Regions from separate parts of the Mesorhizobium sp. P2_E6 genome, predicted to be linked through region 2. Evidence: riboswitches for the same ligand, from Rfam matches in the RefSeq annotation. Region 2 holds a riboswitch; the other holds the start of a gene.
The links. A riboswitch is a leader RNA that binds a small molecule or an ion and turns the genes downstream of it on or off. The one in region 2 is predicted to bind thiamine pyrophosphate.
Positions count from the first base shown of each region.

Region 1: linked by a shared signal. The riboswitch ahead of AC1D08_RS10715 (YkoF family thiamine/hydroxymethylpyrimidine-binding protein) and the one ahead of thiB (thiamine ABC transporter substrate binding subunit) in region 2 are both predicted to bind thiamine pyrophosphate.

Region 1 is NZ_JBFUEQ010000004.1:16,962-23,096, forward strand. It holds gene AC1D08_RS10700 (ABC transporter substrate-binding protein) at 1-461, opposite strand, end outside; gene AC1D08_RS10705 (ABC transporter ATP-binding protein) at 454-1,233, opposite strand; gene AC1D08_RS10710 (ABC transporter permease) at 1,230-1,985, opposite strand; gene AC1D08_RS10715 (YkoF family thiamine/hydroxymethylpyrimidine-binding protein) at 2,085-2,693, opposite strand; TPP riboswitch at 2,684-2,797, opposite strand; gene AC1D08_RS10720 (LysR family transcriptional regulator) at 2,902-3,822, opposite strand; gene AC1D08_RS10725 (SDR family oxidoreductase) at 3,968-4,705, shown strand; gene msrA (peptide-methionine (S)-S-oxide reductase MsrA) at 4,759-5,277, opposite strand; gene AC1D08_RS10735 (glycosyltransferase family 39 protein) at 5,413-6,135, opposite strand, start outside.
Region 2 is NZ_JBFUEQ010000006.1:11,680-17,814, forward strand. It holds gene AC1D08_RS15990 (ABC-F family ATP-binding cassette domain-containing protein) at 1-527, opposite strand, end outside; gene AC1D08_RS15995 (thiamine diphosphokinase) at 529-1,173, opposite strand; TPP riboswitch at 1,262-1,376, shown strand; gene thiB (thiamine ABC transporter substrate binding subunit) at 1,420-2,418, shown strand; gene thiP (thiamine/thiamine pyrophosphate ABC transporter permease) at 2,676-4,301, shown strand; gene thiQ (thiamine ABC transporter ATP-binding protein) at 4,294-5,076, shown strand; gene AC1D08_RS16015 (M48 family metalloprotease) at 5,337-6,135, shown strand, end outside.

The DNA of each region.
Region 1 (6,135 bases), on a different contig from region 2:
GTGCCGATCAGGGCGTTTTCCCAGGCGCTGCCGAAGCCGCCATAGGTCAGGCCGTCAAGGTTCCTCGGACTTTTTATCTCGCTGCGTGCCGCGTTGAACACCAGCCGGCCGGTTTCGGATTGCACGACGGCATAGACGCCCTTCAGGTCGGCTCCGGCGGTTTTCTGGGTGAACAGGCTGATGGTGCCGTTGATGCCGAAATCGGCGACGCGGTTGGCGACCAGGGTGCCGGCACCGGTATCGCTGTAGGGCAGGATGTCGACCTCGAGCCCGGCTTCGGAATAGAACCCTTTGTCGCGGGCGACGAACAGCCCGATGTGGTTGGTGTTGACCGTCCAGTCGAGGGCGACGGTGACCTTTTGCGCAGCCGATTGTGCTTGGGCATGGCCAGCTCCGGCCACCAGCGGAAGACCGGAGACAAGGGTGAGCAACAAGGCCTGCCGGCGCGTCAAGTCAGTCATGGTCGTGTCCTTTGGATGAGTGCGGGTTGGGCTCGGGGTTGAGCAGGATGTCGAGTATCTCGGCCTCGATTGCGCTTGTCTGCAACGCGTCAGCGCCGCCAAGGCTGCGCGGGCGCGGCAGCGGCACCTTGATTTCGCGGACGATGCTGGCCGGACGCGCCGACAGCACATAGATGCGGTCGGACAGGAAGACGGCTTCGCGCACATCGTGGGTGATCAACAGTGCCGTCCAGCGATGGCGCCGCCACATCTGCTCGAGCCAGCGCTGCATGGCGGTGCGGGTCAGTGCATCGAGCGCGCCGAACGGTTCATCGAGCAAAAGCATGTCGCGCTCCTGCACCACGGTGCGCAACAGCGCCGCGCGCTGGCGCATGCCGCCCGAAAGCTGCGCCGGAAAATGCCGTTCGAAGCCGGCAAGCCCGAACTCGGCAAACAGCGGCGCAACGCGCGCCCGCGCCGCCTTGCGCCTGATGCCTTGCACTTCGAGCCCAAGCGTCGTGTTGTCGAGGATGCGTCGCCACGGCATCAGCGCGTCACGCTGCGGCATAAAGGCGAAATGCCTGCCGTGGTCGTCGAGCGGCGTGCCGTCGAAGAACATCTCGCCCTCGCCGTGCTGCGCGCCGGTCAGAAGCTGGAACAGCGTCGACTTGCCAGCGCCCGACGGCCCGAGCATGGAGACGAATTCACCGGCACCGACGCTGAGCGAAATGTCGGCGAGCACGTCGAGCCGGCCAAATGCCTTGCGCACATGCCGCAGTTCGAGCCGGCTCATCGCCACGGCCCCGTCCCGGCGGGGTGCTGGCCGGCGGCCCGTTCCCAGGGCATGGCAAGGCGCTGCAGGAGCACCGTCAGCCCAAACAGAGTGAGCGTGAGCGCGGCGCTGACACCGACGGCGGCCAGCACCAGATCGGGGCGGAAATTGTTCTTGGCGTTGAGCATGTAGATGCCCAGCCCCTTCGCGGCACCGGCATATTCGGCGAAGATGGCGCCGACCACGGCATAGGTGATGGAGATCCTCAGGCCGGCGAAGAAATAGGGCAGCGCCGAGGGCAGTCGCGCCAACAAGAAGACGCGCCAGCGCCCTGCCCCCATGGCGCGCAGCATCTGCCCGATCTCGGCCTCCGTCGCCTCGTAGCCCTGCACCAGCGCCACCAGCATCGGAAAGAAGGTGACCAGCGCCACCAGCATGATCTTGGGCATCAACCCGAAGCCGAACCACAGCACCACCAGCGGCGCGATCGCCACCAGCGGCAAGGTCTGGCTGACAATGAAGACGGGAAACAGCGCACGCCGCAGCGGCCGGAAGAAGTCGACCAGCATCGACAGCGCAAAGGCCGCGCTGAGCGAAAAGGCAAAGCCGATCAGCGTGGCCCGGATGGTCGGAATGGCATTGTCGACCAGCGCTTCGCGATTGAGCATCGCCTGCTCGAACACACGCGAAGGCGCCGGCAGTGTCGTCGACTTGATGCCGGAATAAGTGGCATAGAGCTCCCAAGCCAGCAGCAGCAACCCGACCGAAATCATGGCCGGTGCTGCCTTGACAAGAAGGCTCGCGATCGGGCTCGAAGCGGCTGATGATGAGACCACGGGCATAACCTTTGACGGGGTCGCGAATGCGGCCGCTCAGCTGGCCGACGGGCTGTTCGCCGAGACCGTGACGTCGAGGGTTACGTGGCCGGCGCCTGGCCCGAAGCGGCAGAAGGCTTCGTCCAGCGCCGAAAAGATCGCGCCGGCATCCCCGCGCAATTTCGTGCAGAAATGCTTCGAGCGCTCATAGACGCCGGACTGCTTGAGAAAATCGATGCAGCCATAGATCTCTTCCATGTGGTCGTCGGTGCCCATCACATAGAGCGAGAACTGCGCTGCCGCCGGCTGGCCGGTCAAAGCCGCGCCACGCACCGCGGCGATTGCCGCATCCTTGCGCGGGCCGAGGGGGCCGACAGGCCCACCAAGCGCATCGGAACGGCAGATCGGATCATCTGGCTCGCCAGGGCAGCCGCGCGAGATGGTGGCTGACAACACGCAATGTTTGCCGCTGCGTGCCGCCGCCACGAACAGGTCTCGCATCGCCGGAAACAGCACTTCGGGCGGCCCGACCAGCAAGGTCGAGATGTCGTCGGTCTCGATCCTGAGCCGATCGCGGTAGGGGTCGAGCCCATCCAGCGCGCCAAGGATGACGCCGACGAAATCGTCGGCCATGGGATATAGGGAAATCTGTGCGCCTGAAAACATCGCCCGCCTCGCTCCGCTGGTATTACCCAGATCAGCTTCTAGGGTCTGTGGGCTTGCCGCCCCCTTCTCAGCCCCGACCGTACGGAGCACCCCTGTGGATGCGCGGGTTAAAGCACCATTCGAGTTGAAGCGAAAGCCGTTTTTTTGGTGTGCTCCTCCAAAAGCATTGCGCCAGGCCTGCGAAACCGGACCGTCGAGCGACAAACTTTCAACCAACAGGCGTTGTCTGGCGCCCAGTATGCGCATGGCGCAGGAAATCGACGAAGGCCCGTACGGTTGGTGCTGTATGACGCTGCTTCTGATAGCAGAGGAACCAACCGGGAAAGGCCGCGCACCAATCATCCAGCAGCGACACCAGCTTGCCGGCATCGATCAACGGGCGCACGAGGTCTTCAGCCCAAAAGGCGATGCCGACGCCCTGCACGGCGGCGGCAATCGCCATGTCGCGGCTGGAGACGACAAGCGGACCATTGACCACGACCGAGAACCATTCGCCGCCTCTGGCGAATTCCCATGCGTAGGGCCCGGCACTGCCCGGCCGGCGCCAATTGATACAGCGGTGCTGGAGCAGATCGGCCGGTGCCGACGGCGATCCGTAACGGGCGATATAGTCCGGCGAGGCCACGGCGAGTTGGCGCTGCGTGCCGCCAAGCGCCACCGCGACCATGTCAGCTTCGAGAAATTCGCCGAGCCTGGCGCTGACATCATAGCCGGCCTCGACAATATCGACGGCGGCATCGTCGATCGTCACATCGAGCACGATGTCCGGCCATACCTCATGAAAACGGCCAAGCAACGGCTCCAGATAGGTGGCGGCGGCAACGCTGGGCATATGGACGCGCAAGACGCCGGCCGGTGTGTCGCGCAAGGCCGTCGCATCGCCGACCGCCGCCTCCATCTCGGCCATAGCCGGCGCGAAGCGCGCATGCAGGCGCGCGCCGGCTTCGGTCAAGGAGAGGCTGCGGGTCGTGCGGTTGAGCAGGCGCAGGCCAAGCCGCGTTTCGAGCTGACGGATCGTCTGGCTGAGCGTCGACGCTGAAATCCGCAGATCCTCAGCGGCACGGGCGAAGCTGCCATGCGCCACGACAGCGGCAAAGGCTTTCAGCTCGGCATAGTCGCTACCTCGCATTATGCCAGATTCTCCAATGAGTATGATGGCATCCTATCGCATTTTCGGTATGGCTTCTGCTGCCTAGCTTGAGGACATGCCTCGAACGGCTGCAATCATCGGCATCGAGCACACCTGAATTTCCCTCTGAGCAGGAGCAACGAACATGCAGAAACTCAACGGAAAAATCGCTTTGGTGACCGGCGCCTCCTCGGGCATTGGCGCGGCAACCGCGCTGGCGCTGGCGGAGCAAGGTGCTGTCGTCGCCATCGCGGCGCGACGTCGGCAGCGTCTCGACGACCTGGCGGCACGCATCCGCGACAACGGCGGCGAGGCCTTGGCCATCGAGACCGACATCACCGACGAGGCGCAGGCCACAGCCATGGTCCGGCGCGTGCTGGAAAGCCATGGCCGGCTGGACCTGCTGTTCAATGTTGCCGGTGTCGGCGTCGCCGCCCCCTTCCAGAACACCACCACCCGCGAATACCGGGAGATGGTCGACCTCAACATTCTGGGTCTGCTCTACACGATCAACGCGGCGCTGCCGTCAATGAAACGGCAGGGATCAGGCCACATCGTCATCGTTTCGTCGGGCACCGGCCGCTACATCCACCCGTCGGTGGTCTATTCCGGCACCAAGCATGCGGCCAGCGCTATCGCCGAATCACTGCGCCGCGAAATCGGCAAGGACGGCATCCGCGTCACGGTGATCGAGCCGGGCGCGGTCAGGACCGAGTTCACCGCCAATATGCGCGACGATGTTCGGCTGGCTGTCGAGCAAAGGTTGGGCGACATGGAGCAACTGGAGAGCGAGGACATCGCCGCCGCCATGCTCTTCGCGGTCTCGCAGCCACCAAGGGTCAACGTCAATATCCTGACCCTCTATCCGACACAGCAGGCTTGATTCGCGACGGCGGCAAGGTGTGGATCGGGGCCTTGGCCCCGATCCTGTAAACCCTACGAAACCGCCTTCTCGCGAACCGGCAGCTTCCAGCCCGGCCTGACGAAGTGGCAGGTGTAACCGTTGGGGTATTTCTCCAGATAGTCCTGATGTTCAGGCTCGGCTTCCCAGAAGGGACCGACCGGTGCGACCTCGGTGACGACCTTGCCCGGCCACAAGCCAGAGGCGTCGACATCGGCGATGGTGTCTTCGGCGATGAGCTTCTGTTCATCGCTCGTGTAATAGATCGCCGAGCGATAGCTCATTCCGACATCGTTGCCCTGCCGGTTACGGGTCGTCGGATCGTGGATCTGGAAAAAGCGCTCCAGCAGCGTGCGATAGCTGATGACGGCCGGATCGAAATTGATCTCGATGGCCTCGGCATGGGTGCCATGGTTGCGGTAGGTGGCATTGGGCACATCGCCACCGCTGTAGCCGACACGGGTGGAGATGACGCCGGGATAGCGCCGTATCAAATCCTGCACGCCCCAGAAACAGCCGCCGGCAAGCACTGCGCGTTCGGTCGAAGTCGCCATATCACGTCTCCTCAAAAAGCAATTCCAGGAAAAATGCGTAGTGGTTTTCCGTCTGGAATTGCGCAAAAAGCAAGTTGGATCTCCCCATAAATGGGCATTGTCTCTTGCTTCGTCCAGCGGACCGCCCGACCTGCTTCAGTTGCCGGGTTGGGCGAGGCTGTCGATCACACTCGGCAGCTGCGGCGCGCCGGGCGGAACGGCGGCAAAGCTGATCGCCATCGGCGGCGCCTTGAGCGACCAGTCGAAGAGAACGGTTTTGACCGGCAGTTTGCCAAGCCACGCCTGCAGATAGGGTGGCACGTCGCGCCCGGGCCAGACCAGGAGTATGCCGTGATCGCGCAGCCGCTGCTTGGTGATCCAGGGGGCGTACTGCATGTTCAGCTCGGTGAAGATCGACGGCTTGTCATAAGCATTGAGGCCCGCCAGCGGCGCAACAATGTTATGGCCGCCGACGATGTCGAGCCGACCGGGCGTCGCCGCGTGCCAGACGGCTTCTGCCTCATCCGAGATCTTCTGCGCCGGCCAGCAGACGGCGTCCATGCGCCCACGCAGATTGCATTTCGTCCAGCGGATGCCCGCATAGGCACCAGATATGCCGATGATGCAGATGAGCGCGCAGATTACCAGCTTTCGCATCTCGACGGCGCCGAGACGGTGGCCCAGGAAGGCGAGCGCCACGACGCCTGCAAGATTGTACATCGGCGCGCCCCAGGCCTCGCCTGTGCCGGTGAACAGGGACGCCACCATGATGAGGATCGCCGGGCCAAGTCCCATCCACAAGAGATAGACGAGCGTACCGCGCCCGACCGGCTCTTGCGGCGGGGGCGAGCGCCGAAGCAGCCCGGATATCGCCAGCAC
Region 2 (6,135 bases):
CGGTCGTGGGAGATGACGACGAGCGCCGAGGAGGTGCGGACGAGCTCCTCTTCCAGCCATTCGATCACCGAGAGATCGAGATGATTGGTCGGCTCATCAAGCAGGAGAATATCGGGCTCCGGCGCCATGACGCGGGCGAGTGCCGCGCGCCTTGCCTCACCGCCGGAAAGATCGTTTGGCCGCTCCTCGCCCGACAGGCCGAGATGCTCCATCAGATAGCTGGCGCGATATGGATCGTCGGCAGGCCCGAGTCCTGCTTCGACATAGGCGCGCACCGTCGCAAAACCCTCCATGTCGGGCATCTGCGGCAAATAGCGGATTGTCGCCGAAGGCTGGCGGAATACCTCGCCGTCCTGTGGCTCGATCAGGCCGGCGGCGATCTTCAGCAGCGTCGACTTGCCAGAGCCGTTGCGTCCGACCAGCGCGATCTTGTCGCCGGCAGAAGCGGTCAAGGCGGCGCCATCGAGCAGCGGCGTGCCACCGAAGGTCAGTTTTATCCCGTCGAGATTGAGAAGGGGCGGGGCCATGTCAGCTTTCAGGTAATGGATAAGGGTGGGCGAGCAACAGCGCGCGGCCCTGGCCGAGTGTGATTTCGAGGCGGCCCTTGACCTCGTTGGAGATGGTCAATGACGAACCGAACGCCACCTTGACGCGGTCGAGCGGCCATTTGGCGCCGGCAACGGTCAGGCCGGAAAGATCGGAAAAGCCGAGCACAGAAAACAACGTGCCGTCGGCATAGTCGAAGCCAGCTTTGGCGTGCAGCAGCGGGACGCCTTCTTGCGCGCCACTGGTCAAAAGTATCGCTGTTCCGGCTTCGGCCAGCCGCAGGGCAAGTGCCAGATGCAGGAAGGCGTGGTCGGCGCGCTTGCCGCCGAAAGCGCCGGCGAGCACCAGGCGGGTCGCGCCGCGCTCCAGTGCGGCGGCGACCGCCAGTTCGCCATCGGTCTGGTCCTTCTCCGTCGGAAAGGTCCGGCGGGGCACGGCGGCGAGGTCATCCGGCAGGTTGGCCGGCACGGAATCGAAATCACCCACCCACAGTTCCGGGACAAGGCCCAGCAGACGCGCATGGCCGATGCCGGCGTCGGCGGCGATAACGCGGGAGCCTTCGACCTGGTGGTCGAGCCGTGGCGTGCGGATGAGATCGCCGCCAAGCAGGATGGTGAATGTGCTCATATCGTGTGGCCCTTACCAGCCCGGCACGGGAAACGGAAGGCCGGCAAACTGCCACTTGCGCGAGGGATCGGCCCGGCCTATGTCTCGAAACGCTCTAACGGGGTGCCGGACGCGATCTTCGCGGACCGGCTGAGAGGCAAACTCGCCAACCCGCTGAACCTGATCCGGTTTGTACCGGCGGAGGGATTAGACGTTTCGGACAGTCCGGCGCCTCAATTCCTTTCAATTCGAACGAAGGAGGCGCCGATGCGCACGCTTTTCTACTCCCTTGCCTCAGCGATGGTTGTGGCCCTGTCCGGACCTGCCTTGGCCAAGGACAAGCTCACCGTCTACACCTATGAGAGTTTCACCGCCGACTGGGGTCCGGGTCCGGTTGTGAAAAAGGAATTCGAAGCCGAGTGCGGCTGCGATGTCGAGTTCGTCTCTGTCGCCGATGGCGTCGCGCTGCTCAACCGCGTCAGGCTGGAAGGGGCATCGACCAAGGCCGACATCGTGCTGGGGCTCGACACCAATCTCACCGCCGATGCCAAGGCCACGGGCCTGTTTGCGCCGCATGGCGCGGTGTCCGACGTCAATGTGCCGGGCGGCTGGAGCGACGATACTTTCGTTCCTTTCGACTATGGCTATTTCGCCGTCGTCTACGACACCGAAAAGCTGAAGAGCCCGCCGAAGAGCCTGAAGGACCTGGTCGAAGGCAGCGCCGACGACAAGATCGTCATCCAGGATCCGCGCACCTCGACCCCGGGTCTCGGCCTGCTGTTGTGGGTCAAGTCGGTCTATGGCGACAAGGCGCCGGAAGCTTGGGCCAAGCTCAAGTCGAAGGTGCTTACCGTGACGCCGGGCTGGAGCGAGGCCTATGGCCTGTTCACCAAGGGCGAGGCGCCGATGGTGCTGTCCTACACGACGTCGCCGGCCTATCACATGGTCGCCGAGAACACCGAGCGCTACCAGGCAGCGTCGTTCGAAGAGGGCGAATATCTGCAGATCGAGGTTGCCGGCATCACCACGACAGGGGCGAAAAACCCGCTGGCGGAAAAGTTCCTGGCCTTCATGACCGGGCCGAAATTCCAGGATGCCATCCCCGAGACCAACTGGATGTTCCCGGCCGGCAAGACCGACAAGCCGCTCAACCCGGCCTTCGACAAACTGGTCAAGCCGACCAAGACCTTGCTGTTCAGCCCCGAGGAGGTCGCCGCCAACCGCAAGGCCTGGGTCGATGAATGGCTGGCGGCGATGAGCAAGTAGGATTCAAGCTTCGCCAGATGTTTGTGCCAAGTCACCCCCCTCTGGCCTGCCGGCCATCTCCCTCGCAAGGAGGGAGATCGGCAGTTCTGTCGCCTCGCTCATTCCTGCCATTTTGGAAATTGGCCTGGGTGGCGAAACGAGCAATCTCCCCCCTTGCGGGGGAGATGTCCGGTAGGACAGAGGGGGGTGGGCGGGAACTAGACCTTAGCCAAGCATTTCAATCAATTGACACCCATGACAGCGTTGGGTAGCGCGACATGCCCACGCGCCATCCAACTGACCCCCGCATCACCGCCGGCATCACCGCGCTCGGCGCCATCGCGCTGCTGATCGGCGGCGCGTTTGCCGGGCTGCTTTTCGAAGGCGCTCACGACTTCTCCGGCGCCTGGGCGGCTTTCGATCCTTATCTGCTGCGCGTCGTTCGCTTCACCCTGTGGCAAGCGGCACTCTCGACGCTGCTTTCGGTCGGGCCGGCGCTGTTGGTGGCGCGCGCGCTGTCGCGGCATCCACGCTTCCGTGGCCGCGACTTCATCCTGCAGCTGTTCGCCGTACCGTTGGCGCTGCCGGCCATCGTCGCGGCACTCGGCATTCTCGCGCTTTATGGCCGTGCCGGCTATTTCGCCGGCGTGTTCGCGGTGATCGGCGGTGGGAGCTGGCCGGGCATCTATGGCCTGTCGGGCATCCTCGTCGCGCATGTCTTCTTCAACCTGCCGCTCAGCGTGCGGCTGTTCCTCGAGGCATTGCAGACCATTCCCGCCGATCAGTGGCGGTTGGCCAGCCAGCTCGGCATGGGCGCGCGGCCGGCGTTCCGGCTGATCGAATGGCCAACGCTGCGTGCGGCGTTGCCGGGTGTCGCCGGGCTTGTGTTCATGCTCTGCATCACATCCTTCACGATCGTGCTGACGCTCGGCGGCGGGCCGGCCGCGACGACGCTGGAGGTCGGCATCTACCAGGCGCTGCGCTTCGATTTCGATCCCGCGCGGGCCGTCACGCTGACCTTGCTGCAGATCGCCTTGACGTTTGTCGTCGTGCTGGCGCTGACGCGGCTTGGCGCCAATGTGGTCGGCGACACCAATCTGCCGGTGGCGCCACGCCGCTACCTCTCCGTCAATGGGACAGAAACCTTGCTGAACGTCGTGCTCATCGTGTTCGCGCTGCTGTTTGTCGTCGGACCGATGGCGGCCACTGTGATGGCCGGGCTTGGCGCCGATCTCGGCCGGCTTGCCGGCGAGGCCGTCGTGCGGCAGGCGACGCTGACCAGCGCGGTGCTCGCCTTCCTGTCGGCACTGCTTTCCGTGACGCTGTCGCTGGCGCTGACCATGGCGCGCCGGGCGCTGGCGCTGAACCGCCGCTCCGGCGCAAAGACGACGCTCGAACACGCCGCCGATACCGGCGCCGGTTTTGTCCTCGTCGTGCCGCCGATCGTCGTCGGCGCCGGCTGGTTCCTGTTGCTGCGCCATGTCGGCGATGTCTTTGCCATCGCCCCGGTCATGGTCGTCACCGTCAACGCGGTGATGGCAATGCCGTTCGCGCTGCGCGCTGTTCGTCCCGCCTATGATGCGGCGAGCGAGCGTCACGAACGGCTCTGTGCTCAGCTCGGTATCACGGGTTGGAACCGGTTGATGCTGGTCGACTGGCCGTCGCTGCGGCGGCCGCTCGCCACCGCCTTTGCTTTCGCCATGGCGCTGTCGCTCGGCGATCTCGGCGTCATCGCGCTGTTCGGCAGTGATTCCGTGCAGACCTTGCCTTACCTTCTGTTGGCGCGCATGGGCAGCTACCGCACGCAGGACGCAGCCGGCTTGGCGTTGCTGCTCGGCCTGGTCTGCCTCGCGTTGATCATGGCGGCGCACTGGCTGGGAACGGAGAAGGACCGGAATGCCTGACGGGTTGGCCAGCAGGTCTGAAAAGGGCGCCCCGGTGCGGCTGGACCAGGTGTCGTTCAGCTATGGCGAGGCGTCGCTCGCTTTCGATGTCGATTTCGCCGCGGCGAAAATCACCGCCATCATGGGGCCGAGCGGTTCTGGCAAGTCGACGCTGCTCAACCTAGTGGCGGGCTTCGAGGCGCCGCAGTCGGGCCGCGTGCTGATCGGCGGGGCCGATGTCAGCGCTGAGCCGCCATCAGCGCGGCCGGTGTCGATGGTGTTCCAGGAAAACAATCTCTTTGCGCATCTCTCAGTGGAGCAGAATGTCGGGCTCGGCCGCTCGCCATCCTTGCTGCTGATCGAAGCGGACCGCGACGCGATCGCCGAGGCGCTCGAACGCACCGGCCTTGCCGGCAAGGAAAAGCGCCTGCCGCGAGAACTCTCCGGCGGCGAGCGCCAGCGCGTCGCCCTGGCCCGGGTCCTGGTGCGCGACCGGCCAGTGCTCCTGCTCGACGAACCCTTCGCCTCGCTCGGACCGGCGCTGCGCGACGACATGCTGGATCTGGTCGCCGCGGTGCATGCCGAACGAGGCATGACGGTGCTGTTCGTCACCCACCAGCCGGAGGATGCCCGCCGAATCGGCGAGCACGTGGTGTTTCTGGACAATGGCGTTGTCGCGGCAACCGGCAAGGCGGACGAATTCTTCACCGGGGCTGGCCCGGAAGTGTTCCGGCGCTATATCGGCACGGGTGCCGGGGATGCCGTATCACGAGATGTTGCCCGGAAGCGGACATAATTTACGGTCAAACCGGCTCCAGGCGATGCGGCGCTTGCTTGCCATGGCTGGAGGAGTGTGGCTAGGTCCGCCCTACTGGTCCGGCACAGGCCGTGATTTGCCTGCAGCATCCGCCGCTCGCCCCCGAGGGGACGCGCGACGGATGCTGCAGCAGTTTGAGATAGCGCATGACATTTTCCGAAGATCGCCCCCGATTTTCGTGGTCATGCGCCGGGACCCGAAAGGAAGCCGTTCTGGCGATCGGCGTTGACAAACTACGAATGAATCCGCTGGCGCGCTTTCTTGCGTTGGCCGGCTTTGCCGTGGCGCTGGCGAGCTGCCAGATGTTCACGCCTCCCGAGGTTCAGGAATCCGGCTTCCAGCCTTCCGACAGGCCGATCACTGTCGACAATGTCGCTGCCAACAGCAAGCTCGCCGAACTGGCCAAGGCGCAGCATCCGCGCATCCTGGCCACCTATGGTGGCGAATATTCCGATCCCAAGCTCGAGCGCATGGTCGCCAAGGTGGTCGGCAATCTGACCGTCGTGTCGGCCAATCCGACGCAGACCTATCGCATCACCATTTTGAATTCGCCCAACGTCAACGCCTTCGCGCTGCCGGGCGGTTATCTCTACATCACGCGCGGTCTGCTGGCGCTGGCCAATGATTCGGCCGAGCTTGCCGCCGTCATCGCGCATGAGATGGGCCACGTCACCGCCAACCATGGCTTGCAGCGCCAGCAGCTGGAAGCCGAGGAAGGCCTGGCGACCAAGGTGGTTTCGGATGTGCTCGGCGACAGCCCGACCGCCAAGGCGGCCTTGATCCGCGGCAAGCTGAGACTGGCGCAATTCTCGCGCAACCAGGAACTGGAGGCTGACGCCATCGGCATCAAGTCGATCGGCGAAGCCGGGTACGATCCTTTCGCCGCCGGCCGCTTCCTGCAGTCGATGTCGGCCTATACCGATTTCCGCTCGATCAGCGGCGCCACCGACGCCAGCCTCGACTTCCTGGCCACCCACCCCAACACGCCGCAGCGTATCGATCTGGCGCAGCGCCATGCCCGCCAGTTCGGCGCGCCCG